One region of the Kosakonia oryzendophytica genome, then DNA from elsewhere that is predicted to be linked to it. Evidence: predicted binding sites of a transcription regulator. Region 1 holds the regulator's gene; each other region holds the start of a gene.
The links. The regulator LexA, encoded in region 1, represses DNA repair genes until DNA is damaged. The targets are predictions, from matches to a motif close to TNCTGTATGTACATACAGNA.

Region 1 (7,373 bases):
TTGTTCATCTGCAACGCGTGATCGATAAGCTCACTGGCGCTGGCGGACGGCGTGGTTGAATCCGGCGAATAGGGCACATTACGCATGAGCTCAAGGTAGCAACTCAACTGCTCGGTTAACTGCTCCCGCGTCAGAGAGCGCTGACGCGATGCCAACAGTGCTGTACAGCACAAGTTCATGGCGTTAGCCGCACCCGCGTTGTTAATTCGTACCATCAGATCGGCGGCAATGCCGTTCACCGTCGGCGTTAACCATGCCGGACGGATAGCTTCAATCGGATCGATCGACTCGCGCCACTCCGGCACATGATGGTTCAGGTAGTTCATCAGCGAGATAGGCTCACCGAAATTCACATACCCCTGGCCCAGATTGCGCAGCTTGCTCAGGCCTCGCACCATCTGCAACAGACTCTCTTTCTCTTTCGTCGCCCCGCGCAGCTCTTTAGCGTAGGTGCCCACTTCCATCACGTGCTCATACCCGATGTAAATCGGCACCAGCGTGATAGGACGCGTACCGCCGCGCAGCATTGCCTGAATGGTCATCGACAGCGTACCGGTTTTTGGGTCCAACAAACGCCCGGTGCGGGAACGGCCGCCCTCGACAAAATATTCGACGGAATAACCGCGGCTAAACAGCTCACCCAGGTATTCACGAAACACGGTGGAATAGAGCTTATTGCCCTTAAAGGTACGGCGAATAAAGAACGCGCCCAGGCGGCGGAAAATCGGCCCGGCGGGCCAGAAATTCAGGTTAATGCCTGCGGCGATATGCGGCGGCACCAGCCCCTGGTGATAGAGCACGTACGACAGCAGCAGGTAGTCCATATGGCTGCGGTGGCAGGGCACATAGACAATCTCGTGACCATCATGGGCCAACTGGCGCACGCGCTCGGCGTTGTGCACATTAATGCCCTGATAGAGACGGTTCCAGGTGAAGCCGAGGATGCGGTCAGTCAGGCGGATCATCTCGTATGAGAAGTTCGCCGCGATCTCTTCCATCAATGCGATAGCATTTTGCTGCGCCTTATCGTGGGAGATTTTCTTGCTGCGCGCCTCATCTTCGACTGCTCGGGCAATTGCTTTGGATGAGAGCAGCTTATTAAACAGATCCTGACGCGCAGGCAGGCGCGGGCCAACTGCGGCAAGGCGTTGACGGGCGAAGTGCATACGCGCGACGCGTGCCAGTTTCTGCGCGATAATTTTGTCTGTGCCGTGTTCTGTCGCCATGCGACGCAATGAAACAGGCGGTGAAAAACGCACAAAGCTGTCGCGACCAAGCCAGGACACAGCGAAGAATTTCTGGATGCCGTTGAGCATGCGCAAAGGCGGGTTGACTTCGCCCTTCTCACGCCCGGGGGAGCGACCAAACATCACCGATACCGGTACCATTTGCACATCCAAATCCGGATGACTGCGGTGGAGATCCAGGTAATCATGGAACAGTTTGATGGATTCTTCTTTTGGCGTGTAATAGGTAAATACACGCGGCCCGCCGTGGATAAACACGTAACGCGGTAGCAGTGCGCCGTCGATTTCCAGCGGTTCCAGTGGGTCTGGCAACTCATGCGCCAGACACTGAGCGCGCAGCGTCATCAAGTCTGCCTTGGAGTTGTAAGGCAGCACATACATGATGGGACGTGAGGTATCGAGACCCAGTTCCTGTGCAGGTTCTGCGGGGATCGATTTACTTTTTACCAGCACGCTTAATGGTAAATTCAGTAATTTGTAGTAAATTCGTGGCCAGCCGGACATAAAGGATGTAAAGCCTCTGGGTTAATAGTGCCATTGCGCCGCAAGAATATCAGAAAGCGCGCATAATTTCTGTTGTACCTCTTCGTGCTTACATAGACATTGATGCTCATTAGATAAAAAGGTTCTTTTCATGGCCAATAATACCACTGGATTAACCCGGATCATTAAAGCGGCGGGCTATTCCTGGAAAGGCGTTCGTGCCGCATGGATAAATGAAGCGGCGTTTCGCCAGGAGGCCGTCGCGGTCGTGCTGGCCATTATTATTGCCTGCTGGCTCGATGTGGATCCCATCACGCGCGTACTGCTGATTGGTTCGGTATCGCTGGTAATGATCGTTGAAATCCTCAACAGTGCAATTGAAGCGGTGGTGGATCGGATTGGCGCGGAATTTCATGAACTTTCCGGGCGAGCGAAGGATATGGGGTCGGCAGCGGTGCTGATGTCTATCCTGCTGGCGCTGTTTACCTGGATCTCACTGCTCTGGTCGCATTTTCGATAACGCTTCCAGAATTCGATAACACTCTGGTTATTTGCTTAAATTTGGTTCCAAAATCACCTTTGACTGTATATACTCACAGCATAACTGTATATACACCCAGGGGGCGGAATGAAAGCATTAACGGCCAGGCAACAAGAGGTGTTCGATCTTATCCGCGATCGCATCTCCCAAACAGGTATGCCGCCGACACGTGCGGAAATCGCGCAACAATTGGGGTTCCGTTCCCCAAATGCGGCTGAAGAACACCTCAAAGCGCTGGCGCGCAAAGGGGTTATCGAAATCGTATCTGGCGCATCACGCGGTCTTCGCTTGCTGCTTGAAGAAGAAGACGATCTCGGACTGCCGCTGATCGGCCGCGTGGCCGCTGGTGAGCCGCTGCTGGCGCAGCAGCATATCGAAGGGCATTACCAGGTCGATCCTGCGCTCTTCAAACCGCATGCGGATTTCCTGTTGCGCGTGAGCGGAATGTCAATGAAAGACATCGGCATTATGGACGGCGACCTGCTCGCGGTGCATAAAACGCAGGATGTACGCAACGGCCAGGTCGTTGTGGCGCGTATTGAAGACGAAGTGACCGTTAAACGTCTGAAAAAACAGGGCAACACAGTTGAACTGTTACCGGAAAACAATGAGTTTTCCCCGATTGTTGTTGATCTGCGCGATCAAAACTTCACCATTGAAGGACTGGCGGTAGGCGTCATTCGCAATGGCGAGTGGCTGTAACGCCTCCCTTATTCGCTGCGGTGCTGTTTTACGCTCCGCAGCGTTAATGCCTTTCCCCGATCGATTCTGACGCTGCTATGCCGCTGCTGACTGCATCCGACAAAGCGCTGTGGCGACTTGCCCTGCCAATGATCTTCTCCAATATCACTGTCCCGTTGCTGGGGCTGGTGGATACGGCAGTGGTCGGGCATCTGGATAGCGCAGTCTATCTGGGTGGTGTGGCCATCGGCGCGACAGCGACCAGCTTCCTGTTTATGCTGCTGCTGTTTCTGCGAATGAGCACCACCGGGCTCACGGCTCAGGCATACGGTGCGAAAAATGCGCCTGCGCTGGCTCGGGCGTTAGTGCAGCCACTGCTGCTGGCGATGGGCGCTGGCGTGCTGATTACACTCTTACGCGTGCCACTTATCGATCTGGCGTTGCACATTACCGGCGGCAGCGCTGCGGTGCTGGAGCAGGCGCGGCGCTTCCTTGATATCCGCTGGTTAAGTGCTCCGGCATCGCTCGGTAACCTGGTGCTGCTGGGATGGCTTTTGGGCGTGCAGTATGCCCGCGCACCGGTGATCTTGCTGGTGGTGGGCAACGTTCTCAATATTGTGCTTGATGTCTGGTTGGTGATGGGGCTGGGCATGAACGTTCAGGGAGCGGCATTAGCAACGGTGGTGGCGGAGTACGCGACCTTTGCGCTCGGCCTGTTGATGGCACGACGTGTGCTGGTTATGCGCGGTATCACCTTCCCGGTGCTGAAGGCGGCCTGGCGCGGCGGCCTTGGACGCTTGCTGGCGCTTAATCGGGACATCATGCTGCGCTCGTTATTGTTACAGCTCTGCTTTGGTTCGATAACCGTGTTCGGCGCGCGTCTTGGCGGCGAAACCGTGGCGGCGAATGCGGTGCTGATGATGTTTCTGACGTTCACTGCCTATGCGCTGGACGGGTTCGCTTATGCAGTGGAAGCCCATTCCGGGCACGCTTATGGCGCGCGTGACGACACGCAGCTTAAGCTCATCTGGCACGCGGCATGCCGCCAGGCTGGTCTGGTGGCGTTGGCGTTCTCAGCGGTGTATGCGCTGGCCGGGGAGTCAATTATCGCGTTACTCACCTCACTGCCAGCCTTGCAAAACATGGCCGGGCACTACCTTATCTGGCAGGTGATCCTGCCGGTGGTGGGCGTGTGGTGTTATTTGCTGGATGGCATGTTTGTAGGCGCGACGCGCGGTGCAGAAATGCGCAACAGCATGGCGGTTGCCGCTGGAGGGTTTGCCCTGACGTTGTTGACGGTGCCGACGCTGGGCAACCATGGCCTGTGGCTGTCGCTGACGGTGTTTCTGGCGCTGCGAGGGCTGACTTTAGCATGGGTGTGGCGTCGTCACTGGCGCAATGGCACCTGGTTTTCCGGTATTGGCCACCCCTGACCCCTCTCTTTTCTTATACTTCTTTCTCCCGCCTCGTTAATACTGCTTTCTTTGTCGTAAATGGTTAAAGATTCCGAATATAAACCAACTGGCAGTATTCCTGACTACAATGATCAGTACGTTCAGCGTAACAGGAACGTAACTTTTAACCGAACGATAAGGAGTCAACGATGAACAAAGACGAAATCGGCGGTAACTGGAAGCAGTTTAAAGGTACTGTGAAAGAGAAATGGGGCAAGTTGACCGATGACGATATGACCGTCATCGAAGGCAAACGTGACCAACTGGTGGGTAAAATCCAGGAGCGTTACGGTTACGCAAAAGATGAGGCAGAAAAGGAAGTTACGGATTGGGAAAGCCGTAATGATTACCGCTGGTAACGGACATTGACCCTCAATGTGTTGATTTTGTGAGCGTTACCCTGCCCAAGTGGTACACGGATGTACCCTCCCTTTATCTTTCACGTTTTACCGGTGTTGGCTGCGCTTTCTCGCCCGGGTCACATACTGATGTATGCTCCCCGGAACGCGTACGCTTGCCGCCTGGGTAAAACGCGAAATCTTTCGGGATGTCCCGTTATCTTTGATGTGTTACCGGTGTTGGCTGCGCTTTTTCGCCCGGGTCACATACTTATTCCCCGGAACGAACTATCAGCGCTATTAACGCGGTTTTTTCTTTACAAGAATGCTGTGATCGTGATGGCAGTGCTCATGATGACGGCAGGCCTCCACTTCCACACAGGCGGCGCATAAACCGTGTGCTTCAATCACGTTATGGCGCAGGGCAAAACCCATCTTCGCCGCCAGCGCGTGCATAATATCTTCCACGCCTTCCGCCTGCTCTTCTTTCACCGACCCGCAGCGATCGCAAATAAACATGGCGGACGTGTGCGTCGGTTGATCAAACAAATGGCACAGCACATAGCTGTTAGTCGACTCTACCTTATGAACAAACCCTTGCTCCAGCAGGAAATCCAGCGCGCGGTAGACGGTTGGCGGCTTAGCCTGCGGCTCGCTGACGCGTAATAAGTCGAGCAGATCGTAAGCGCTGATTGCCCCTTGCTGCAGGCTCAGTAATCGCAGCACTTCAAGACGCTGGGGAGTCAGGCGCACATTGCGCTGCGCGCACAGCTTTTCAGCCTGCACTAACATCTCTTGCGAAGTGGTCTTATCCATGGGCGCTCTCTGTTTCGGGGGAAGCAATAAACCCGTACTTTACCATGTCCGGCGCGAAACGCCGAGATCGCGTCCTGGGATCCGTTTTTCGCCGATATATCCACGAACTCATCAGCGTCTTCTATAAATAATGAGTGTCATTAATCACAAAAATCACTTCTGTCGATTATTTTTCGTTCAGAAGATTTAGCTACTTTTTCCTATGTTATTCGCAGCAATAGAGCCTTCCTGTTTAGCAAATACTAATCAGGTTTAAAAAAAACTCATTCTGACTACGAGACGCATACTGTGAAAAAAAATCTCAAATTTTCGGTGGTCGCGATAGCTGTCTCCTTCGTTGTGGCAAATCAGGCGGGAGCAGCCAATACCTGGGCGGAAGCACGTAATGATGCAATGGGGGGAACCGGTGTTGCCTCCGCAAACTATGGCAGCGGCGCCCTTATTAACCCGGCACTGCTGGCAAAAGCCAAACCGGAAGACGATATCACCGTTATTCTGCCTAGTGTGCAGGCGCAAATTACCGATAAGGACAATCTGCGCGACGAAATCGACAATATCAGTGACAAAATCGACAGCTATCGCGATGTCGTTGATAACCTCACCGCCGCGCAATTTCTCGCTAACCCTCTGGGTACCATCGGTCAATTCCAGAGTGCTGCCAAAGACCTGGCGAATGAACTGACTTTCCTGAACGGGAAAACCGCGCGGGCCAAAGCGGCGGCGGGTATTGCTGTCAGCATTCCAAACGATGTGCTCTCGGTGGCTTTTGTCACCAAAGCCTATGCGCATGCCATTGTTAGCTCGTCGGTTGATCAGCAGGATATTACCTATTTACGCAGTATTCAGAACAGTACAACGGTTGCAGCAACTGAAGCGCTAAATGCCGTTGTGTCGCCAAATGGCAGCAATGAGATCACCAAAAATCTCAACTCCACGGCATCCGGTCGTGCGGCTGTTGTATCGGATTACGGCGTTGCGGTTGCCCGGCAGTTCGAGGTGGGCGGCATCCCTTTATCTCTGGGCGTGACGCCAAAGCTCCAGAAAACCTGGGTCTGGAACTACACTACCTCTATTTATGACTATCACAGCAGTGAGTGGAGCAATAGCCGCTATCGTACCGATGACACCGGCTTTAACGTGGATGTGGGTGCGGCGGCAGATTTAGGGGAAAACATCTCTGTTGGTCTGACCGGTACAAACCTGATTTCCCGTGATATCGACACCAAAGATGTCCTGATCCGCAACGGCAGAACCGGGCAGACGGTCAATTATAAAGACACTTACCAGATTAGCCCGGTGGTGACGGCCGGGGTGTCATGGCATAACGATCTGGTGACGTTAAGTGCCGACGGTGATTTAACCGAAACCAAAGGCTTTAAGAGCGAGAAGGACTCCCAGTATGTGGGCGTCGGCGGTGAAATTCGTCCGCTGAGTTGGCTGGCGGTTCGGGCCGGTTATCGCGCTGATGTGAAAGGCGATGACAAAAACGTCTTTACGGGTGGTGTCGGTTTCGCGCCGTTTAACCGGGTTCACGTCGATTTAATGGGGCTGGTAGGCGAAGACAAAACATGGGGTGCTGGTGCGCAACTTAGCGTGACATTCTAAGGTACAACCAGACGAAGACAAAACCGGCGGCGCGTGGCCTCCGGTTTTTTTACACGGTTATTTGTTGCTCAACGTATTAAAACTGGTCATCAGGTTACGGTAATCCGGAATATGGTTCGAAAACAGGTTACCCAGGCCTTCAATATCATTACGCCAGTCACGGTGTAATTCGCAGGCGATGCCAAACCAGGTCATCAACTGTGCGCCG
Region 2 (7,373 bases), 1.4 Mb from region 1:
TTCCAACTGATGGGTCACCATCAGCGTGGATTGCTGGCGAGAGGCGTCATTCAATGCCTGCATGACGCGCTGCTCGCTGTGGGCATCCAGACTGGCTGAAGGCTCGTCCAGCAATAACAGTTTGCAGGGCGAGAGCAGGGCACGGGCTACAGCTACACGCTGCGCCTGACCGACGGAAAGACGGACGGCCTGATCGCCGGGTTGCGTTTCAAGACCCTCCGGCAACATCGGCAGAAACTCGTTCACCCAGGCTTTTTCCAGCACCGCCTGTAACGCTTCTTCACTGGCATCCGGGCGTGAAAGCAGAATATTGTCTCGCAGGGTCGTCGCCGGAAGCTGCGGGTTTTGCCCTACCCAGCTTATGACGGCGCGCCAGGCGTCCGGATCCAGATCGCCCAGTTCGATGCCATTGACTCGCAGCGAGCCTTCATAGGGCAGAAAGCCCGACAGCACATTTATCAGCGAACTTTTCCCTGAGCCGCTGCGTCCGACCAGAACAACGCGCTGCCCGGCGGGGAGCGTGAAATTGAGCGGGCCGGCAAGCACTGCGCCTTCCGGCGATTTGAGGATCAGGTTACTGGCCGTGAGCGTAATCGGCTCATCGGCTTTCAGCGTGATTTCACCGCGTTGTGGATGGGCTAAAGGTGCTTCCATAAAGGTTTTCAGGCTGTCGGCAGCACCTATCGCCTGGGCTTTCGCGTGGTAAAACGTACCGAGATCGCGTAACGGTTGGAAAAATTCCGGTGCCAGCACCAGCGCCAGGAAACCGGCAAACAGCGTGACGCCTGTTCCGTAGTGACCAAAATCGAGTTCGCCGAGGTAAGAGAAGCCAAAATAGACGGCGACCACGGCGATCGACAGTGAGGTAAAAAACTCCAGTACGCCAGACGAGAGAAAAGCGAGGCGTAACACTTCCATGGTACGGCTGCGGAAGTCTTGCGAAGCATGGCGAATGTTGTCGGTTTCTGCTGCACCGCGGCCAAAGATACGTAATGTTTCCATACCTCGCAGACGATCAAGGAAATGACCGCTCAAACGCGCCAGCGCTTTAAAGTTGCGGCGATTGGCATCTGCAGCACCCATACCGACCATTGCCATAAAGAGCGGAATTAGAGGGGCGGTGCCAAGCAAGATTAGCGCAGCGGCCCAGTTGATGGGAAACAGGGTGATAACAATCAGCAATGGCACGCTGGCCGCCAACGCCATCTGCGGTAAATAGCGGGCATAGAAGTCGTGCATATCGTCGATTTGCTCGAGGATCAGTGTCGCCCAGCTTCCCGCGGGTTTACCCTGAATCCAGGCCGGGCCCGCCTGTTGCAAGCGATCGAGCACGCGGCGGCGGATCTCGAAGCGAATATGCGCTCCGGCATGAAACCCCACGCGTTCGCGCATCCACACCACCCAACTGCGAAGAATAAAGATCAGCACCAGCATCGCGAAGGGCAGTAACAGGGCTTCGCGTGGGATATTTTCCATAATCATATGATTAAGGATGCGTGCAAGGATCCATGCCTGCGCCACAATTAGCACGCCGCTGACGGCGCCGAGAAGGCGGGAAGCCGTCAGCCAGCGACGGGAAATAATACTTTGCTGTTTTAACCAGCGGGTAAGCTCTTGTTGACGGGTTTTATTCATTGCGCGCTTTGCAGGTGAAGTTATCGGATTTTTAGTCTGCGCAATGTTACATCGGGGCAAAAATAAAGGCGACTTATAGTCGCCTTTTTTACCTTTGTTACTGACTTGTAAAGATTATTTACGTTCAGCCAGACCGTCGAGATAACGCTCTGCGTCCAACGCCGCCATGCAGCCTGTTCCGGCGGACGTGATCGCCTGACGATAGATATGATCCATCACATCGCCTGCCGCAAAGACGCCAGGAATGCTGGTTTGCGTCGCATTACCGTGGATACCGGACTGCACTTTAATGTAGCCATTTTCCAGCGCCAGTTGGCCTTCGAAAATCGCTGTGTTCGGGCTGTGGCCGATAGTCACAAACAGACCCGCGACTTCCAGTGATTCGACGTTGTCGGCGTTCTGTGTATCACGCAGACGCAGGCCGCTGACCCCCATCTGATCGCCTGTTACTTCTTCAAGTGTGCGGTGGGTATGCAGCACGATGTTGCCGCTTTCCACTTTATCCATCAGACGCTTAATCAGGATCTTTTCAGCGCGGAATGTATCGCGACGGTGGATCAGGTGCACTTCAGAGGCGATATTCGCCAGATATAGCGCTTCCTCGACAGCCGTATTGCCGCCGCCGATCACGGCGACTTTCTGGTTGCGGTAGAAGAAACCATCACAGGTGGCGCAGGCGGAGACACCGCGGCCTTTGAATGCTTCTTCAGAGGCGAGGCCGAGGTAACGTGCGGACGCACCAGTAGCAATGATCAATGCATCACAGGTGTATTCGCCACTGTCGCCAGTCAGGCGGAACGGTCGGTTCTGTAAATCAACGCTGTTGATATGGTCGAAAATGATTTCAGTATCGAATTTAGTGGCATGCTCATGCATGCGTTCCATCAGCGATGGCCCGGTCAGATCGTGCGGGTCGCCCGGCCAGTTTTCCACTTCAGTGGTGGTGGTGAGCTGACCGCCTTTTTCCATACCGGTAATTAACACCGGCTGCAGATTTGCGCGTGCAGCATAGACCGCAGCGGTATAACCGGCAGGGCCTGAACCAAGGATAAGCAGCTTACTGTGTTTGGCCGTACCCATGAGATCCTCATTTTTGTTTGGCAGACATTGGGCTGGATTGTAGGGAATTTGCCAGCGTAAAAAAAGAGTGCAGCGATTTTGTTAACGATATGTGTAATAGCAATGACCGATGACAGAGCGTCATTTTGCTGCCCAAACATAACAATTTCTACTGAGAAAAAGTCAGTTATAAGGTGATTAAATGAGGATTACGGGGTGGTGCTGATGAATATCTGGCATGTTGTACTAAAAAAAGATGTTTTGCTTTGACAATCCCCTGCGCATTTGCGAAAATATCAAAGGAAGAAAAAAGCAGTGTTTCGCGCGTGACCCAAGTTCATGCATGTAAATACCATTTTTACCGGGCTAGTGAAATCTACGCATGGCGTGGACAGACGCCATCCGTGATATCGATAGCTGCCGTCAGGCAACGGTCTTCTTAATATAGCCCCTGGATTACGCGCCGTACCAATTTTAACACACGCGGACGTAACGCGACGGGCAAAGATCCTGAACAGTGAAGTGCACAGGGTCAAGACAGGAGTAGGGAAGGAATACAGAGAGACAATAATAATGGTAGATAGTAAAAAGCGCCCTGGTAAAGATCTCGACCGCATCGACCGTAATATTCTTAACGAATTACAAAAAGATGGGCGTATTTCTAACGTCGAGCTTTCTAAACGAGTGGGACTTTCCCCTACGCCGTGCCTTGAGCGTGTGCGCAGGTTGGAAAGACAAGGGTTTATTCAGGGCTATACTGCGCTGCTGAACCCGCATTATCTGGATGCATCACTTCTGGTTTTTGTTGAGATTACTCTGAATCGTGGCGCGCCGGATGTGTTTGAACAATTTAACTCCGCAGTGCAAAAACTTGAAGAAATTCAAGAGTGTCATCTGGTCTCAGGCGATTTTGACTACCTGTTGAAAACGCGCGTGCCGGATATGTCGGCATACCGCAAACTGTTAGGGGAAACCCTGCTGCGTCTGCCGGGCGTTAACGACACCCGCACATATGTGGTGATGGAAGAAGTCAAACAGAGCAATCGTCTGGTAATTAAGACGCGCTAACACGGAACAGGTGCAAAATCGCTGTTTTTTGATTACACTCCTGTTAATCCATACAGCAACAGTGCCGGGGAAACCCGGCGCTGTTGTCCGTTTTAGCATCAAGGACCTGGAGAGCCTGTCTTGAGCCAGGAATACACAGAAGACAAAGAAGTCACACTGACCAAGTTAAGCAGCGGGCGTCGACTCCTGGAGGCGTTGCTAATCCTCGTTTCACTTTTTGCCGTTTGGCTCATGGCGGCGCTCCTGAGCTTTAACCCGTCCGACCCGAGCTGGTCGCAAACGGCGTGGCATGAACCCATCCATAATCTGGGCGGTGCGCCAGGCGCATGGCTTGCAGATACGCTGTTTTTCATCTTTGGCGTGATGGCGTACACCATCCCAGTGATCATTATCGGTGGCTGTTGGTTCGCGTATCGCCACCGGGCCAGTGAAGATTACATTGACTATTTCGCCGTCTCGTTGCGCATGATTGGCGCGTTGGCACTGATCCTGACCTCGTGTGGTCTGGCGGCCATCAACGCAGACGATATCTGGTATTTTGCCTCAGGCGGCGTGATTGGCAGTCTGCTAAGCACCACGCTGCAACCGCTGTTACGCAGCAGCGGTGGCACACTTGCGCTGCTGTGCATTTGGGCCGCCGGTCTGACCTTGTTCACCGGTTGGTCCTGGGTCACCATCGCCGAGAAGATTGGCAGCGTTATTCTTAACATCCTGACTTTTGCCAGCAATCGCACCCGACGTGACGACACGTGGGTGGATGATGATGAGTATGAAGAAGAGGATGAGTACCACGACGCGCCGCAGAGTGCCTCACAGGAATCCCGTCGGACCCGTATTCTGCGCGGTGCGTTGGCGCGTCGTAAACGCATCGCCGAGAAGTTTGCCAACCCTATGGGGCGTAAAACTGACGAAGCGTTGTTCTCCGGCAAGCGGATGGACGACGATGCGGACGACATTGTTTACAGTGCGCGTGGCATTCCCGCAGATGCTGATGATGTACTGTTTTCCGGGCATCGTGCGACGGAAGCGGAGCAAGAGTACGATCCGCTGATGAATGGTCGTAGCATAGCCGCTCCACTGGCTGCCGCCGCCGCGGCCACCACTGCAGCACAGGCCTATGCCGCTCCTGCCGAACCTTACGTCGATGCGCCGCAGCCGGAAGTGGAATGGCCCTATGCCCAGACCTCGTCGGCGACTGCGGATGCGCCTCAGCAGTCTGCACAGTATGCGCAGGAATCCCACGATGCGCCGTACCAGCCAGTCCAGTACGCGTCGCCAGAATGGCAGCAACCCGTAGAGCGAGACACCTGGAGCCCGGATGCACCGGTAACACCGCAACCACAAGAAGAGGCGCTGTACGCTCAACCACCACAGCATGATCCGCTGCCGTGGCAGAATGAACCACAGATTTCTCCTGCGCCAGAGCCGGCATCTGAACCTGAGCCGATTGTTGAAGAGGTGAAACAGGCGCGGCCGCCGCTTTATTACTTTGAAGAGGTGGAAGAGAAACGCGCTCGCGAACGCGAACAGCTTGCCGCCTGGTATCAGCCGATTCCTGAACCCGCCAGCGCAATGCCCATACCGAAACCGGCCGAACCGGTTATACCGTCTGCGCCCGCTACTGAGCCGAACCTTGTTGCACCCATTGCGGCAAGTGTGCAGCAGACAACTGGCAGTAGTGCCGCTACCGTTGCCGCTGCCGCTCCAGTGTTCAGCCTTGCTGCCGGAGGGGCACCGCGTCCACAGGTGAAAGAGGGGATAGGCCCGCAGCTCCCGCGACCTAATCGTGTGCGCGTGCCTACGCGCCGTGAACTGGCGTCCTATGGCATCAAGCTGCCTTCACAGCGTATGGCTGAAGAGCGCGCGCGCGAAGAACGCGAAGAAGTACATCATCATGATGACGACGATGCGGATATGCAGCAACAGAATGAGCTGGCGCGCCAGTTTGCCGCGACGCAGCACGATCGCTATGGTGAAGCGTACCATCATGATACACCGCACTATCACGCGCAACCGCAGCTGAGCGAGGAAGAAGCGGAAGAAGCCGAACTCGCCCGTCAGTTTGCTGCTTCGCAGCAACAACGTTATTCCCGGGAGCAACCTGCCGGTATGCAGGCATTTATGCCGGACGATTTTGAATTCTCACCGATGAAAGCGCTGGTGGATGATGGCCCGAGTGAACCGCTGTTTACGCCGGGTGTGATGCCGGATTCGGAACCGCCAGTCCAGCAGCATCAACAATCGGTGCAACAGCCGCATCATTATCAGCAACCTGCACAGCATCAGTATCAGCACGCTGCGGCACAGCAGACGCAGCAACCTGCGCCGCAGGTACAAGAGAGTCTGATTCACCCGCTGTTAATGCGTAATGGCGACAGTCGTCCGGTACCCAAACCGACAACGCCGCTTCCTTCGCTGGATCTTTTGACCCCGCCGCCGACTGAAGTTGAGCCAGTAGATACCTTTGCGCTTGAACAGATGGCGCGTTTGGTTGAAGCGCGTCTGGCGGATTTCCGCATTAAAGCGGATGTAGTGAACTACTCGCCAGGTCCGGTTATTACCCGTTTTGAACTGAATCTGGCACCGGGCGTGAAAGCGGCGCGAATTTCCAACCTCTCCCGTGACCTGGCGCGTTCATTGTCGACCGTCGCGGTGCGTGTGGTGGAAGTGATCCCCGGAAGACCTTATGTTGGTCTGGAATTGCCGAACAAAAAACGTCAAACCGTGTACCTGCGTGAAGTACTGGACTGCGTGAAGTTCCGCGAAAGCCCGTCGCCACTTACCGTGGTGCTGGGGAAAGATATCGCAGGCGATCCGGTGATTGCCGATTTGGCGAAGATGCCGCACCTTCTGGTAGCAGGGACTACGGGTTCCGGTAAATCTGTGGGCGTCAACGCGATGATCCTCAGCATGTTGTATAAAGCGACGCCGGAAGAGGTGCGCTTTATCATGATCGACCCGAAAATGCTGGAGCTTTCCGTTTACGAAGGTATTCCGCATCTGTTGACCGAAGTGGTGACAGATATGAAAGACGCCGCCAATGCCCTGCGCTGGAGCGTCAACGAAATGGAACGTCGCTATAAGCTGATGTCTGCGCTCGGTGTCCGTAACCTGGCGGGTTATAACGAAAAAATTGCCGAAGCTGCGCGGATGGGCCGTCCGATTCCGGATCCGTACTGGAAACCGGGTGACAGTATGGATGTGCAGCATCCGGTGCTGGAAAAACTGCCGTACATCGTGGTACTGGTGGACGAATTTGCTGACCTGATGATGACTGTTGGCAAAAAAGTGGAAGAGTTGATTGCGCGTCTGGCGCAGAAGGCCCGTGCTGCTGGTATTCACCTGGTACTGGCGACTCAGCGTCCTTCCGTTGACGTTATCACCGGCCTGATTAAAGCCAATATACCAACGCGTATTGCCTTTACCGTATCCAGCAAAATTGACTCGCGTACCATCCTTGACCAGGGCGGAGCAGAATCCCTGCTCGGCATGGGGGACATGCTGTACTCCGGGCCGAACTCCACCTCTGCGCCTGTGCGTGTGCACGGTGCGTTTGTTCGCGACCAGGAAGTGCATGCGGTGGTGCAGGACTGGAAAGCGCGTGGTCGTCC
Region 3 (7,373 bases), 2.2 Mb from region 1:
CGTTACCCGCGCGTCGTAGCGGGCCTGGCGAGGAGTTCTACCTGCAGGCAATGCAGGAGATTGTAGACAGTGCGCTGGCGTACCGCATTCCGCGGATTATTTTCACCAGTTCCACCTCTGTGTATGGCGATGTTTCCGGTGTGGTGAAAGAGAACTCGCCGCGCAATCCGGTCACTGCCAGCGGACGCACGCTGAAAGAGCTGGAAGACTGGCTGCATAATCTGCCTGGCACGTCGGTGGATATTCTTCGGCTGGCGGGGCTGGTTGGCCCGGCCCGGCATCCTGGCCGCTTTTTTGCCGGGAAAACCGCACCGGACGGTGATCACGGCGTTAACCTGGTGCATCTGGAAGATGTCATTGCGGCGATTACACTGCTGCTGCAATCGCCAAAAGGCGGCCATATTTATAATCTCTGCGCCCCGGAGCACCCGACACGCGCGACGTTCTATCCGGCAATGGCGCGTCAGCTTGGCGTGACGCCGCCGCAATTTACCGCTTCCCACAGTAAGGAGAAAGGTAAACTGGTGGATGGCAGCCGTATCTGTCATGAACTGGGGTTTGAGTACCTCTATCCGGATCCGTTGCAGATGCCGCTGGAATCAATTTTTTAACAAATAATGCTATTGTTGTGGCGAATCATTCAGCGATAGTCTACAAATCATACGGTTAGCGATGATAAATGAGTGAGTTACGTCTCACCGTATTGTCATCACGCTCCAATCTGGTGCAAAATATGTCGCTGCAAAAATGAAGAGATTAACCGACGCCAAACACGTCGGTTATTTTTTTGCAGGCAAAACGTCATTCAATAAAAGAGGCCGGGCTTCGTACCGGATAGATACACATTTAAAAACCGACAGTCGTTGTCGCTGAGGAAAGAACGAAAATGGGGCAATTATCTGCTTTTGCGCCGGCTCTCGCCGTACAGGGGGAAAGCCATGACGCATAACGTTACTCCAAAAACCTCTCGCGTGGAATTACGTAAGACCCTTACGCTGATTCCGGTTGTAATGATGGGCCTGGCCTATATGCAGCCGATGACGCTGTTCGATACGTTTGGTATCGTCTCTGGCCTGACCGATGGCCACGTGGCGACCGCGTATGCGTTTGCGCTTATCGCTATCCTCTTTACTGCGTTGAGCTACGGTAAGCTGGTGCGCCGCTTCCCGTCGGCGGGCTCCGCGTATACCTATGCGCAGAAATCTATCTCCCCGGCAGTGGGCTTTATGGTGGGCTGGTCATCGCTGCTAGACTATCTGTTCATGCCGATGATCAACATCCTGCTGGCCAAAATTTACTTCGAAGCGCTGGTACCTTCCGTTCCGTCGTGGCTGTTCGTGGTTGCGCTGGTGGCCTTTATGACCATCTCCAACCTGCGCAGCATCAAGACCGTCGCAAACTTCAACACCCTGATCGTGATTTTGCAGATGGGGATTGTTGCGGTGATCGTTGGCCTGATTATCTACGGCGTGTCGCACGGTGAAGGTTCGGGTACGCTGGTAAGCTCACGCCCATTCTGGTCTGAGGGTGCACATGTTGTGCCGATGATCACCGGCGCGACGATTCTGTGCTTCTCGTTCCTGGGCTTCGATGGCATCTCCTCTCTTTCTGAAGAGACGAAAGATGCAGAACGCGTGATCCCACGCGCCATCTTCCTGACTGCACTGCTCGGTGGGGTGGTCTTTATCGCAGCGTCTTACTTCCTGCAACTCTACTTCCCGGATATCTCCCGTTTTAAAAATCCGGACGCATCCCAGCCGGAAATCATGTTGTACGTTGCCGGTAAAACCTTCCAGTGGGGCGTGCTGATTTTCTCCAGCGTGACCGTACTGGCATCCGGTATGGCGGCGCATGCGGGCGTTTCCCGTCTGATGTATGTGATGGGCCGTGATGGTGTTTTCCCGACCCGTTTCTTCGGCTATGTGCATCCGAAATGGCGCACACCGGCGTGGAACGTGCTGCTGGTTGGCGCTATCGCGCTGCTGGCGATCCGTTTCGACCTGGTCACTGCAACGGCGCTGATTAACTTCGGTGCACTGGTGGCGTTCACCTTCGTTAACCTGTCGGTGATCTCCCAGTTCTGGATCCGCGAAAAACGCAACAAAACGCTGAAAGAGCACTTCAACTACCTGGTGCTGCCGGTCTGCGGCGCGCTGACCGTTGGGGCGCTGTGGGTGAACCTGGAGCAGAGCTCGATGATCCTTGGCCTTATCTGGGGTGGGATCGGGCTGGTTTATCTGGCTTGCGTAACCCGCAGCTTCCGTAATCCGGTGCCGCAGTACGAAGATATCGTGCAGTAACGTTTACGCTGCAGCACATAAAAAACCGGAGGTCATGCCTCCGGTTTTTTTATGCCTGTCAGTCAGGGAACGCGTCTCACACGATCTCTTCGGCATACTGCCATAGCGCTTTCAGCAGCGCCTGTTTTTCGCTGTCGCCATCGTGCTGCTGGAACAGTGCTTGTAGCTGGTCGGCGTACTGTTGAAGGTACTCAGGGGTAAAGACATTGCGACGGTGCTGAAGCCAGCGCTGCTGCTCGTTTTCATCCAGCGTACCAGGGAAATTACGTGCACGGTAGTTAAACAGCAACTTCTCAATACGGCTGTCGGCAAAGGTGATATCCAGAGCGGGCAAATTGCGCGGCTCGGTTTCCAGCAGAATTTTCATTGCCGCGCGATCGGCGTCGCTGAAAAAGCCGTTGTAGATCTGCGCATCAACATTCTCTGAGGGCGTGAAAGGCTCGGCCTCGGCGAAAATCGCCACCACTTTTTCCCGCACCTGCGGGTTATCGCGCAGGTGTTGTAGATTATCGAGGCACTGCTGGCGGTTGATGCCCAGCCGTTCCGCATCCTGAGGGCGCAATGTATTGGCCTGTGCCAGGACCGGGCACTTGTTCAGATGCACCAGTTTCACCGGCACGGCGGCGTTATCGCCCAGGTCGGCTTTCGGGGTGTAGAGCCGCTCGCGCAGCGCATCGGCATCCAGCGTCAGTAACGGCGACATATCGCCCGCCAGGTCGACCATAATCACCGCATTCCGGTTTTCCGGGTGCCAGGCCAGCGGCGCAACCCAACTGGTATTGCCGCGCCACGCGCCAAACATGCCAGAGACGTGCACCAGCGGCTTCATTTGCGGCACATCAATCAGCGCCGCCAGCTTCTGCTTGTTGCGGTGGCTGAACAGATAATCAAATAACTTCGGCTGTTTCGCTTTGACCAACTGCGCCATGGCAATGGTGGCATAGACGTCGGCCATCGCATCATGCGCGTTGCTGTGTTCGATGCCGTTGGCTTTGGTCAGGTGTTCAAGGCGAAAGCTCGGCAGGCCATCCTCATTTTCCGGCCAGACAATGCCGTCCGGGCGCAGCGCGTAACAGGCGCGCATCGCATCCAGCAAGTCCCAACGCGAGTTGTTGTTCTGCCAGCTCCATGCATAGGGATCGTAGAAGTTGCGATAGAAGATATTGCGCGTGACCTCATCGTCAAAGCGCACATTGTTGTAACCGAGCACGCAGGTTTTCGGCACGGTAAACAGGTCATGAATGCGTTTGGCAAAAGCGGCTTCATTGTCGCCTCTGGCGCGGGCTATCTGCGGAGTGATACCGGTTATTAGTACCGCTTCCGGCTGCGGCAGATAGTCGTCGGCGGGTTTACAATAGAACACCTCCGGCTCGCCGATAATGTTGAAATCCGCATCGGTGCGGATGGCGGCGAACTGCGCCGGGCGATCCAGCGCCGGGCTGGTGCCGAACGTTTCGTAGTCGTGAAAGAGAAAAGTGGGTGTTGCGGTGGAATCAGACACCAGAAGCTCATCCTGTCAGTAAATATGCCGTCTATGGTAAACCATCCCGCGCAGTGTGCCGAAGAAAAACCCGCGTGGATTCCGTGCAGCTTCGCAAAAACAGGGGGTTATATCAGATGTGTGTCACATTTTATTGCAATTTAAACAGGTAACGACACACGAAGTTCCGTAAAAAGAACGGCGATTTTAGATGCTTATGAGGATATTTCATTGAAACGCCGTTTGTTTGCTGCTTCTTTGCTGGCGCTCTGTGTAAACAGCGCCCTGGCCGACGACTTACCTTTTGCCCCGCAGCCTCCGGCGATTCAGGCCGGTTCCTGGGTATTGATGGACTACACCACCGGGCAAATCTTAACGGCGGGCAATGAACATCAGCAGCGTAACCCGGCGAGTTTGACCAAATTGATGACCGGTTACGTGGTGGATCGCGCGATTGATAGCCACCGCATCAGCGCTGACGATGTTGTCACCGTAGGCCATGATGCTTGGGCAAAAGGCAACCCGGTGTTTGACGGATCCTCCTTGATGTTCCTGAAACCCGGTGACCGCCTGACGGTGCGCGACCTGAGCCGTGGTCTGATTGTGGATTCCGGCAACGATGCTTGTGTGGCGCTGGCGGATCATGTTGCGGGCGGTCAGTCGCAGTTCGTGACCATGATGAATGAGTACGTACAGAAGCTGAACCTGCGCGACACCCACTTTGAAACCGTACATGGATTGGATGCCCCAGGCCAGCACAGTTCGGCCTACGATCTGGCGGTGCTCTCGCGCGCCATCATTCACGGTGAGCCAGATTTTTATCATATGTACAGTGAAAAAAGTCTGACCTGGAATGGCATCACGCAGCAAAACCGCAATGGTCTGTTGTGGGATAAAACGCTGAATGTTGATGGTCTGAAGACCGGGCATACCTCCGGGGCGGGGTTTAATCTGATTGCTTCCAGCACTGATGGCGAGCGCCGTTTAATTGCGGTGATCATGGGTGCCGATAGCCCGAAAGGGCGTGAAGATCAGGCGCGCAAGCTGCTGCACTGGGGCCAGCAAAATTTCGACACTGTCGAAGTACTACGTAATGGCAAGAAAGTGGGTAGCGAACGGGTCTGGTACGGCGATAAAGAGCAGGTGGATGTTGGCACCGATCAGGATTTCTGGATGGTGTTGCCAAAAGCGGAACTGGCAAACATCAAAGCCAAATACGTGCTGGACAAGAAAGAGCTGGATGCTCCGCTGGCAGCACACCAGCGGGTAGGGGAGATCCAGCTTTACGACCGGGACCAGGTGGTGGCCCACTGGCCGTTGGTGACGCTGGATAGCGTCGGCAAAGGCGGCTGGTTCTCCCGTTTAAGCGATTACCTGCACCATAAATCCTGACGTCGTGGTGGCCGGATCGCAAGGGTGCGAGTCGGCTCGCATAATTACGCTGGCCTGCATGGCGCTCCTTTCTGGATTAGCTATACTGTATGTCTAAACAGTAATGGTGAGGGAGTCAGCATGGGCTACAACGTTAAGCAGCTTGAAAAACGCCGTATCGCCGGTTTCCATCTGGTGGGACCGTGGGATGAGAAAGTTAAGCAGGGTTTTCAACAGTTGTTAATGTGGGTGGAAAATAATCAGATTCAGCCGCTGGAATGGGTGTGCGTCTATTACGATAACCCGGACGAGGTGCCGCCGGAAAAACTGCGCTGCGACGTGGCCATTACTGTCGACAGTGCGTTCAAGATTCCAGCCAATAGCGAAGGGGTGATCACCACTGACATCCCAGGTGGGCAGTATGCGGTCGCACATGCCCGCGTCTACAACGAAGAGTTTGAACAGTGCTGGGATCGGTTTTTCGATGAGTTACTGAGCGACCAGTCGTTGCAGATTGCGGCCGGACCCTGTTTTGAAGTCTATCAAAACGACGGGCAAAGCGACGGGTACTGGGACATTGATATGCATATCCCGGTGGAGCCGAAAGTACTTTAAGCGGTTATGTGGTGAAAAAGAGGCGGTAGCGTGTGCTTACCTGCCTCTTTTTTGTTTTAAAGAGTGACTTCCGCCACAGAAATATCGCTACAATTGCGCCTTCGTCGTTTGAATGTGGAGAGCGGCTGTGCGTCGCGACAAATCACTTAGCCCGTTTGAAATTCGTCTCTATCGCCACTATCGCATCGTACACGGTGCGCGCGTGACGCTGGCGTTTATCCTGACGTTTCTGATAATCCGGCTGTTGAACGTACCGGAAGGGACCTGGCCACTCATTACGCTGGTGGTGCTGATGGGGCCGATCTCCTTTTGGGGCAACGTGGTGCCGCGTGCCTTTGAGCGCATCGGCGGTACTATCTTTGGCGCGGCGTTGGGGTTGATTGCCCTCAAGCTGGAACTGATTTCTTTGCCGCTGATGCTGCTGTGGTGCGCGGCGGCGATGTTTCTCTGCGGCTGGCTGGCGCTGGGTAAAAAACCGTATCAGGCCTTGTTGATAGGCATTACGCTGTCGGTGGTGGTCGGCGCGCCAGCCGGGGATATGCACACGGCACTCTGGCGCAGCGGTGATGTGATCATCGGTTCACTGCTGGCTATGTTGTTTACCGGTATCTGGCCGCAGCGCGCGTTTTTGCACTGGCGGATCCAGATGGCGGGTTTTGTCACCGCGTTTAACCGCGTCTACCAGGCGGGGTTTTCCCGCAACCTGGTGGAGCGTCCACGGCTGGAAAAACATCTGCAAAAGATTCTCAGCGACGTGGTGAAAATGCGGGGCCTGATAACCCCGGCCTGCAAAGAGACGCACATTCAGAAAGCGATTTTCGAAGCTATCCAGACCGTCAGCCGCAATATGGTGTGCATGCTGGAGCTGCAAATTAATGCGCACTGGAGCTCACGCGCCAGCCATTTTGTGATGATCAATGCCAACACTTTACGGGAAACACAACAGATGACGCAGCAGACGCTGCTGACCATCGCCCATGCGTTGTACGAAGGCAACCCGCAACCGGTGCTGGCGAATACGGAAAAACTGAATGAGATTGTCGCAGAGCTTCGGCAATTAAGTGGTGAGCATCAGGGGGACGCTGTCGCGGAAACGTCTATCCACGGTTATGTCTGGTTGAGCATGGAACTGGCGCGCCAGCTGGAATTACTGTCGCATTTGATCTGTCGGGCGTTGCGTAAATAAGCGGCAGATAACCACTTGCCACTGTCAGGTTGTTTCGATTCAGCTACATTTGAGGTTATGATAGGGAAAAGGAAAAATCATTGTCAGATGCAATGGCTTTGGGTTAGGTTTGCCTCCATGCCGTTGCTTTAACGAATCCGAATCTCACATAATCAGGGGTGTAAAAATGGAAACGAGTAAGCCTTCATTCCAGGATGTTCTGGAGTTTGTGCGTCTGTTCCGCCGCAAGAATAAACTGCAACGCGAAATTCAGGACGTTGAGAAGAAGATCCGTGATAACCAGAAGCGCGTACTGCTGCTGGACAACCTCAGCGACTATATCAAGCCGGGCATGAGCGTTGAAGCCATCCAGGGCATCATTGCCAGCATGAAGACCGACTATGAAGATCGCGTTGATGACTACATCATCAAAAACGCCGAG
Region 4 (7,373 bases), 110 kb from region 1:
CAAAGGTGCGCCAATTGAGTTTGTGTTCCCGAAAGAGGGCGTCAGTATCGTCACTGAGCCAGTAGCGATGCTGAAAGGCGCGAAAAACCCTGAGGGAGCAAAAGCGTTTATCGACTTTGTGCTCTCTGACGAGGGGCAAAAACTGGTGCTGCAACAGGGATATCTACCTGCTGATGCCGCACTGCCGGTACCCGCCGGTTTCCCGCCACGAGACAGCATCAAATTAATGCCTTTCGATGCGGTAAAAGCGCTGGCGGATACAGAAGCCAACAAAAAACGCTTTGCCGACTTGTTTGGAAATCGCTAACGGATGACCAGTATGACGCTGCGCCAGAACGCGGGTAGCGGCCCGGGTAAGGGGCTGATATGGCTATTATTATGCCTTGTCGCCTTGCTCAGCGTATTGCCGAGTCTGCGCTTGTTGCTCTCTGCGCTGCTTGACTGGCGACAGGGCAGCGACAGCAGTTTATGGCGCGTGCTAAGCAACCCGGCAACCTGGGCTGCGCTCTGGCACAGCGTCTATACCAGCGGGCTGGGTACGCTGCTTTCTCTGCTGCTGGGCGGCCTGTTCGCCTTTTGCCTGGCGTTGACCGACATCCGTATTAAACAGTTGTGGGTATTTCTGTTTATGCTGCCGATGATGATCCCCCCGCAGGTCACCGCCCTGAGCTGGCTACAACTGTTTGGGCCGGGGAGCATTTTGCTCAATAGCCTCGGGTGGGCGCCTGGTTTTGGCAGTGCCAATCCGCTCTACTCGGCTGAAGGGATTGCGCTCCTGCTTGGTATTCAGCACGCGCCGCTGGTATTTCTGGCGCTGCGCACGCAGTTACAGTCGCTGCCGAAAGAGCATATTGAAGCTGCACGCTTACACGGCGCGTCGCTGTGGCGGGTCTTTTTCGATATGGTATTGCCCTTGTGCCGCACTGCACTGTGGGCCGGTGCGGCGATTGCATTTGTCTCTGCGCTTGGGAATTTTGGCATTCCGGCGATGCTGGGGATCCCCATCTCGTATTTTGTGCTGCCTGTGCATATCTACCAGACGCTTTCCAGTTTTGGCCCCTCCATGCTCAATGATGTCGCCGCGCTGTCGGTGCTGATGGGGGGTGTAGCAATAGGGATTGTCACCCTGCAAGGGCATATGCAGCGGCGTTATGCCTTGCCGCTGATCGGCATGGCCGGACGGGCGCTCGGTTTTACGCTGGGTAAATGGCGGCTGGCCACGGAAGCTCTGCTGGCGGGAGTATTGTGCGCCATTCTGCTCGCGCCGCTGTTGGCGTTGATCGTCACGTCGTTGGTCCCCACGCTGGGCGTGCCGCTGAATCGCGATACGATCACCTTCGCGGCCTGGCGCGGTATTTTCGATGTGCAGAGTGCCACCTGGCGGGCACTGACCAACAGTCTTTTTTTGTCTGTTTCCGCCGCCGTTATGTTGATGCTGCTGAGCTTGCCGCTGGCATGGCTGCTGGTGCGCTATCCCAACCGTGCGCTGCGCTGGCTGCACAGTCTGATCGACATTCCCTATACGCTTCCTGGTGTGGTACTGGCGATTGCCTGCATTTTACTGTTCACCCGCCCATTACCGCTGCTGGATATCAGCCTGAGCGGGACGCTGACGATTATCCTGTTTGCGTATCTTGCACGTTTTCTGACGGTATGCCTGAAACCTGTGCACAGCAGTATGTTGCAACTGGATCCGGCCATGGAAGAGGCCGCCAGTCTGGCGGGGGCGAACTTCTCTCAACGGCTACGCCATATTGTGCTGCCGTTGCTGGCACCTGCGGCGTTTGCCGGGGCGTTGCTGGTCTTTTTGACCGCCGTAAATGAACTGACCGTGTCGGCGTTGTTATGGAGTGCCGGGAAAGAGACGCTCGGCGTGGTGATTTTTAACCTTGATGAAAGCGGCAATAAGGTGCTGGCCTCCGCGATTTCTGTATTGGTCGTGGCGCTGATCGCCATAGTGATGCTGTTGTTGAGCGCGCTTGGTCGCTACTTCCCCAAAGGAGTGATCCCATGGCAGAACTGAGACTGGAGCGCTTAAGTAAAGTCTTCGGCGGGCAAACCGTGGTGCGGGAATTAACGCTTACCCTTCCTCAAGGGGCGTTTACTGCGCTACTGGGACCGAGCGGTTGCGGCAAAACCACTACGTTGCGCATTCTCGCCGGGCTGGAGCAACTCAGTGCAGGGCGTTTGCTGTTAGGGGAGCGCTTGTTAGCGGATACCCGTACCCATGTGCCCCCGGAGCAGCGCGACATGGCGATGGTGTTTCAGTCCTATGCCCTGTGGCCTCATATGACAGTGGCGGAGAATGTTGGCTATCCGTTGAAGCTGCGTAAAGTACAAGGCGCTGCGCGGCAGAAACAGGTCATGGCGGCGCTGGAGGTGGTTGAGCTTGGCGCGTATGCCGCGCGTTCGCCGCAGGAACTGAGCGGCGGCCAACGGCAACGGGTGGCGCTGGCGCGTTGCCTCGTTTCTGAACCACAGATAGTGTTGCTGGATGAGCCATTGGCTAACCTCGATCGCCATTTGCGAGCCACCATGGAACAGACGTTCCGTGAGTTTCATCGTCGTACCGGCGCGACCTTTGTCTATGTCACGCACGATCAGGCAGAAGCCATGGCGTTAGCCAGCCATATCGCGGTGATGCATCAGGGTGAACTTAAGCAGTGGGGCGCGCCGCAGGCGCTGTATCAGCATCCTCACAATGCCTGGGTTGCCCGCTTTATCGGCAAGGGCAGTGTACTCTCACTCGCCACGCCTGCGGGCGTCAGGCAACTGGATAGCGCACTGTTACATGAGGGCTTTGGCGTGGGCGAGCGGCAGCAAGTCCTGATCCGTCCGGAGCATGTGCAGGTGGCTGATAACGGGTTGCGCGCGGAGGTGGAGAGTTGTGTCTACCAGGGTGAGCGGTACATGCTGGATTTGCGCTTGCACGATGGGCAAACACTGAGTGCGTTTCATCATTCGCCACTGCCGTTGCAACAGACGGTATCCGTTCGTCTGACCCAAGGCTGGCGTCTGGAGGCGGCGTAATGTGTCACCTCCAGCGCGATAACCTTATTTTTTTCCGTATTGCGCGAACCACACCAGCATCCGCTGCCAGCCATCTTTTGCTGACTCTTCGTGATAACTCGGGCGGTAATCGGCATTAAAGGCATGCCCTGCCTCGGGGTAAACCACGATTTCCGCATTGGCGTTGGCGGCGCGCAGGGCCTGGCGCATGGTTTCCACGGTGTCGACAGGGATCCCGGTATCCTGCGCACCATACAGACCCAGTACGGGTGCGCTGAGCCCGGTCGCGATATCCACCGGATGGTTCGGCGAGTTCAGCGATTTCTCCCCCACCAGTTTGCCATACCAGGCGACAGCCGCTTTCAGTTGCGGGTTATGCGCCGCGTACAGCCAGGCAATGCGCCCGCCCCAGCAAAAGCCAGTGACCATCAACTGGTGAGCATTCCCGCCGTTGCGCGCGGCCCAACTGGCGACATGATCGAGATCGGCCAGCACCTGCGCATCCGGCACTTTACTGACCAGACCGCTGAGCAGCGTCGGCACATCGGGAAAATCATTGGCGTCACCCTGGCGGAAATAGAGTTCCGGCGCAATGGCGAGGTAGCCTTCCAGCGCGAGCCGGCGGCAGATATCACGAATATGTTCATGCACGCCAAAGATCTCCTGCACCACAATCACGATGGGCAAGGGTGCGTCGGCATGTTTTGGACGTGCGTGAAAAGCGGGCATATTTTCGCCCTGGGACGGAATTGACGTTTCGCCTGCGATTAAGGCATCTTCCGGCGTATGTACAATAGTTGAAGCGTGAGGTGAAGCTGCAGGTGCAAAGCCCGGCTGTTTATCCGTTGTCATGGCATTCTCCATACCCTTTATTAGCGCTTCAATAACTATAGTCGGGAAGGCCTGTCGCGCGCGCAAATCACCCCGCTATAGACTATCTTTGCTGCTGAGTTGTCAGATGTAACATGTTAATGTGATTAACATCACTTTTTCATGGAAAACATGTGCAAACATTTTCATTCACGGTGATGCCAGTCACGAAATCAGGCGTATGCCTTCTGTAAAGTATCTTTTTACCTCTTCCGATAAAACCGACCACAGAGGAGTCTGTTATGTCCAAGTCTGATGTTTTTCATCTCGGCCTCACCAAAAACGATTTACAAGGGGCTACGCTGGCTATCGTCCCTGGCGATCCGGAGCGTGTGGAAAAGATCGCCGCGCTGATGGAAAAGCCGGTCAAACTGGCATCGCATCGCGAATTTACCAGCTGGCGCGCTGAGCTCGACGGCAAGCCGGTTATCGTGTGCTCTACCGGTATTGGCGGTCCGTCAACCTCTATCGCCGTGGAAGAACTGGCGCAGCTTGGTATCCGTACTTTCTTACGTGTGGGCACAACGGGCGCTATTCAGCCGCATATCAACGTGGGCGATGTGCTGATTACCACCGCTTCCGTGCGTCTTGATGGCGCCAGCCTGCACTTTGCGCCAATGGAGTACCCGGCAGTTGCTGACTTCTCCTGTACTACCGCTCTGGTAGCTGCGGCAGAGGCTATTGGCGCGACCAAACACATCGGTGTGACCGCCTCTTCCGACACGTTCTACCCCGGCCAGGAGCGTTATGACACGTTCTCTGGTCGCGTAGTGAGCCGTTTTAAAGGTTCGATGGAAGAGTGGCAGTCAATGGGCGTGATGAACTATGAAATGGAATCCGCCACGCTGCTGACCATGTGCTCCAGCCAGGGACTGCGCGCCGGGATGGTTGCCGGGGTGATCGTTAACCGCACCCAGCAGGAGATCCCGAATGCTGAAACCATGAAGCAAACGGAAAGCCACGCGGTGAAAATCGTTGTCGAAGCGGCACGCCGTCTTCTGTAACTCTCCCTTGTGATTTGACAGGCCGACGCGTTCGGCCTTTTCTTTTTGCGTACCTCCTCGCAGGAAAAGCCCTTCCAAACTGGACGTTTATACAGCACAATCCCCGATTGTATTGATGCGTAATCAGGGGGCGTGGTGGAGATTTCAATCATCGTTATGGTGGCGTTGGCGCTGGTGGGCCTGGTGGTCGGCTGGCTGGCGGCGAGCTGGCGCGGAGCGCAACAGCAGGCGGAGCTCCTCGCCGGGCAGCGCGATCTTTTTGGCGAACTCAGTGCCGCGCGGCAGCAGGTCGCTCAAAGCGAGCACTGGCGCAACGAGTGTGAACTGCTGAATAACGAGCTACGTAGCCTGCAACACATCAACAGTTCGCTGGAGGCTGACCTGCGCGAAGTTACCACCCGACTGGAATCGACCCAACTGCATGCGGAAGAGAAACTGCGTCAGATGCACAGCAGCGAGCAGCGCCTGACCGAACAGTTTGAAAACCTCGCCAACCGTATTTTTGAGCAGAGCAACCGCCGCGTGGATGAACAGAACCGGCAGAGTCTCAACGGCCTGCTGACACCGCTGCGGGAGCAGCTTGACGGTTTTCGTCGCCAGGTGCAGGAGAGCTTTGGCCAGGAAGCGCGGGAACGCCACACGCTGGCCCACGAAATTCGCAATCTTCAGCAACTCAACGCGCAAATGGCGCAGGAAGCCATCAACCTGACCCGGGCCTTAAAAGGCGATAACAAAACGCAGGGAAACTGGGGCGAAGTGGTGTTGACGCGGGTGCTGGAGGCTTCCGGTCTGCGGGAGGGTTATGAATACCAAACGCAGGTCAGCATTGAAAATGACAGCCGGGCGCGTATGCAACCGGATGTGATTGTCCGTTTACCGCAGGGTAAAGATGTGGTGATAGACGCCAAAATGACGCTGGTGGCCTATGAGCGTTATTTCAATGCTGACGATGAATTTACCCGCGAAGGCGCACTGCAGGAGCATATTGCGTCGGTGCGTAATCATATTCGCTTGCTGGGGCGTAAAGATTATCAGCAGCTACCCGGCCTGCGCAGCCTCGACTACGTGCTGATGTTTATTCCGGTTGAGCCCGCATTTCTGATTGCGCTCGACAGACAGCCCGAACTGATTACCGAGGCGTTGAAAAATAACATTATGCTGGTTAGCCCGACCACGCTGCTGGTGGCGCTGCGCACTGTCGCCAATCTGTGGCGTTATGAGCATCAGAGCCGCAATGCGCAACAGATTGCCGAGCGGGCGAGCCGTCTGTATGACAAAATGCGTCTGTTCGTTGATGACATGTCCTCGATTGGTCAGAGCCTGGATAAAGCGCAGGATAACTACCGTCAGGCGATGAAAAAACTCAGCGGTGGGCGCGGCAATCTGTTGGCTCAGGCTGAAGCTTTTCGTGGCCTGGGGGTGGAGATCAAACGCGAGATTAATCCGGAATTAGCGGCAGAAGCGCAAGCGCAGGATGAGGAATCCCGGCTGCGAGCGGGCCAGGACGCGTTAAACGATCATAATGAAGACAACACATTAGAGGCGGCGATAGCGGGCGACGCACCAGCCAGCAGCACATCGTCGGGTGGTTGAATCGTAGGGCAATCGCGCCCAATCTGTTACACTTCACGAACAAATTCTTTAATAGCAGGCACTGAGATGGTGGAAGATTCAAAAGAGACGACGCACTTTGGTTTTCAGACCGTCGCCAAAGAGAATAAAGCCGAGATGGTGGCGCATGTTTTCCATTCGGTGGCGTCAAAATATGACGTAATGAACGATTTGATGTCGATGGGCATTCATCGTTTATGGAAGCGTTTCACGATTGATTGCAGCGGCGTTCGCCGTGGGCAAAAAGTCCTCGACCTGGCTGGTGGTACGGGCGACCTGACTGCTAAATTCTCCCGTCTGGTGGGGGAAACGGGGCAGGTTATCCTGGCGGATATCAACGACTCAATGCTGAAAATGGGGCGCGAAAAACTGCGCAACATCGGTGTGATCGGTAACGTTGACTATGTGCAGGCGAATGCCGAAGCGCTGCCGTTCCCGGATAACACCTTTGACTGCATCACCATCTCTTTCGGTCTGCGTAACGTGACCGAAAAAGAAAAAGCGCTGCGCTCTATGTTTCGCGTGCTTAAGCCTGGCGGGCGTCTGCTGGTGCTGGAGTTTTCCAAACCGATTATTGAGCCGCTGAGCAAAGCCTACGACGCCTACTCCTTCCATGTGCTGCCGCGTATTGGCCAGCTTGTTGCCAGCGACGCTGATAGTTACCGCTACCTTGCTGAATCTATCCGTATGCATCCCGATCAGGAGACCCTGAAAGCGATGATGCAGGATGCTGGGTTCGAGAACGTCGATTATTACAATATGACCGCCGGTATCGTTGCTTTGCACCGTGGCTACAAATTCTGACAGGAGCGCGTATGCCTTTTAAGCCCATGGTGAACGCAGGCATTGAGCGTGCGCTGAATACGTTTCTCTACCGTG

Region 2: O9K67_RS16195 (DNA translocase FtsK 4TM domain-containing protein) is a predicted target of LexA. The motif match lies at 3,801-3,820, and genes of this name have one in related genera.
Region 3: sbmC (DNA gyrase inhibitor SbmC) is a predicted target of LexA. The motif match lies at 5,256-5,275, and genes of this name have one in related genera.
Region 4: rmuC (DNA recombination protein RmuC) is a predicted target of LexA. The motif match lies at 4,961-4,980, and genes of this name have one in related genera.

The regions. Positions count from the first base shown of each region.
Region 1 is NZ_CP115659.1:4,769,440-4,776,812, reverse strand. Features, by position in the region: gene plsB (glycerol-3-phosphate 1-O-acyltransferase PlsB) at 1-1,751, opposite strand, end outside; gene O9K67_RS23010 (diacylglycerol kinase) at 1,882-2,250, shown strand; gene lexA (transcriptional repressor LexA) at 2,359-2,973, shown strand; gene dinF (MATE family efflux transporter DinF) at 3,051-4,385, shown strand; gene O9K67_RS22995 (CsbD family protein) at 4,556-4,765, shown strand; gene zur (zinc uptake transcriptional repressor Zur) at 5,045-5,560, opposite strand; gene O9K67_RS22985 (conjugal transfer protein TraF) at 5,849-7,165, shown strand; gene ycaC (isochorismate family cysteine hydrolase YcaC) at 7,223-7,373, opposite strand, start outside.
Region 2 is NZ_CP115659.1:3,336,242-3,343,614, reverse strand. Features, by position in the region: gene cydD (heme ABC transporter permease/ATP-binding protein CydD) at 1-1,635, opposite strand, end outside; gene trxB (thioredoxin-disulfide reductase) at 1,750-2,715, opposite strand; gene lrp (leucine-responsive transcriptional regulator Lrp) at 3,268-3,762, shown strand; gene O9K67_RS16195 (DNA translocase FtsK 4TM domain-containing protein) at 3,883-7,373, shown strand, end outside.
Region 3 is NZ_CP115659.1:1,824,546-1,831,918, forward strand. Features, by position in the region: gene O9K67_RS08780 (SDR family oxidoreductase) at 1-611, shown strand, start outside; gene O9K67_RS08785 (APC family permease) at 939-2,300, shown strand; gene sbcB (exodeoxyribonuclease I) at 2,377-3,801, opposite strand; gene dacD (serine-type D-Ala-D-Ala carboxypeptidase DacD) at 4,012-5,172, shown strand; gene sbmC (DNA gyrase inhibitor SbmC) at 5,293-5,766, shown strand; gene O9K67_RS08805 (FUSC family protein) at 5,894-6,952, shown strand; gene O9K67_RS08810 (DUF496 family protein) at 7,119-7,373, shown strand, end outside.
Region 4 is NZ_CP115659.1:4,882,443-4,889,815, reverse strand. Features, by position in the region: gene O9K67_RS23530 (ABC transporter substrate-binding protein) at 1-307, shown strand, start outside; gene O9K67_RS23525 (ABC transporter permease) at 320-2,023, shown strand; gene O9K67_RS23520 (ABC transporter ATP-binding protein) at 2,011-3,030, shown strand; gene O9K67_RS23515 (dienelactone hydrolase family protein) at 3,055-3,861, opposite strand; gene udp (uridine phosphorylase) at 4,122-4,883, shown strand; gene rmuC (DNA recombination protein RmuC) at 5,040-6,476, shown strand; gene ubiE (bifunctional demethylmenaquinone methyltransferase/2-methoxy-6-polyprenyl-1,4-benzoquinol methylase UbiE) at 6,543-7,298, shown strand; gene ubiJ (ubiquinone biosynthesis protein UbiJ) at 7,310-7,373, shown strand, end outside.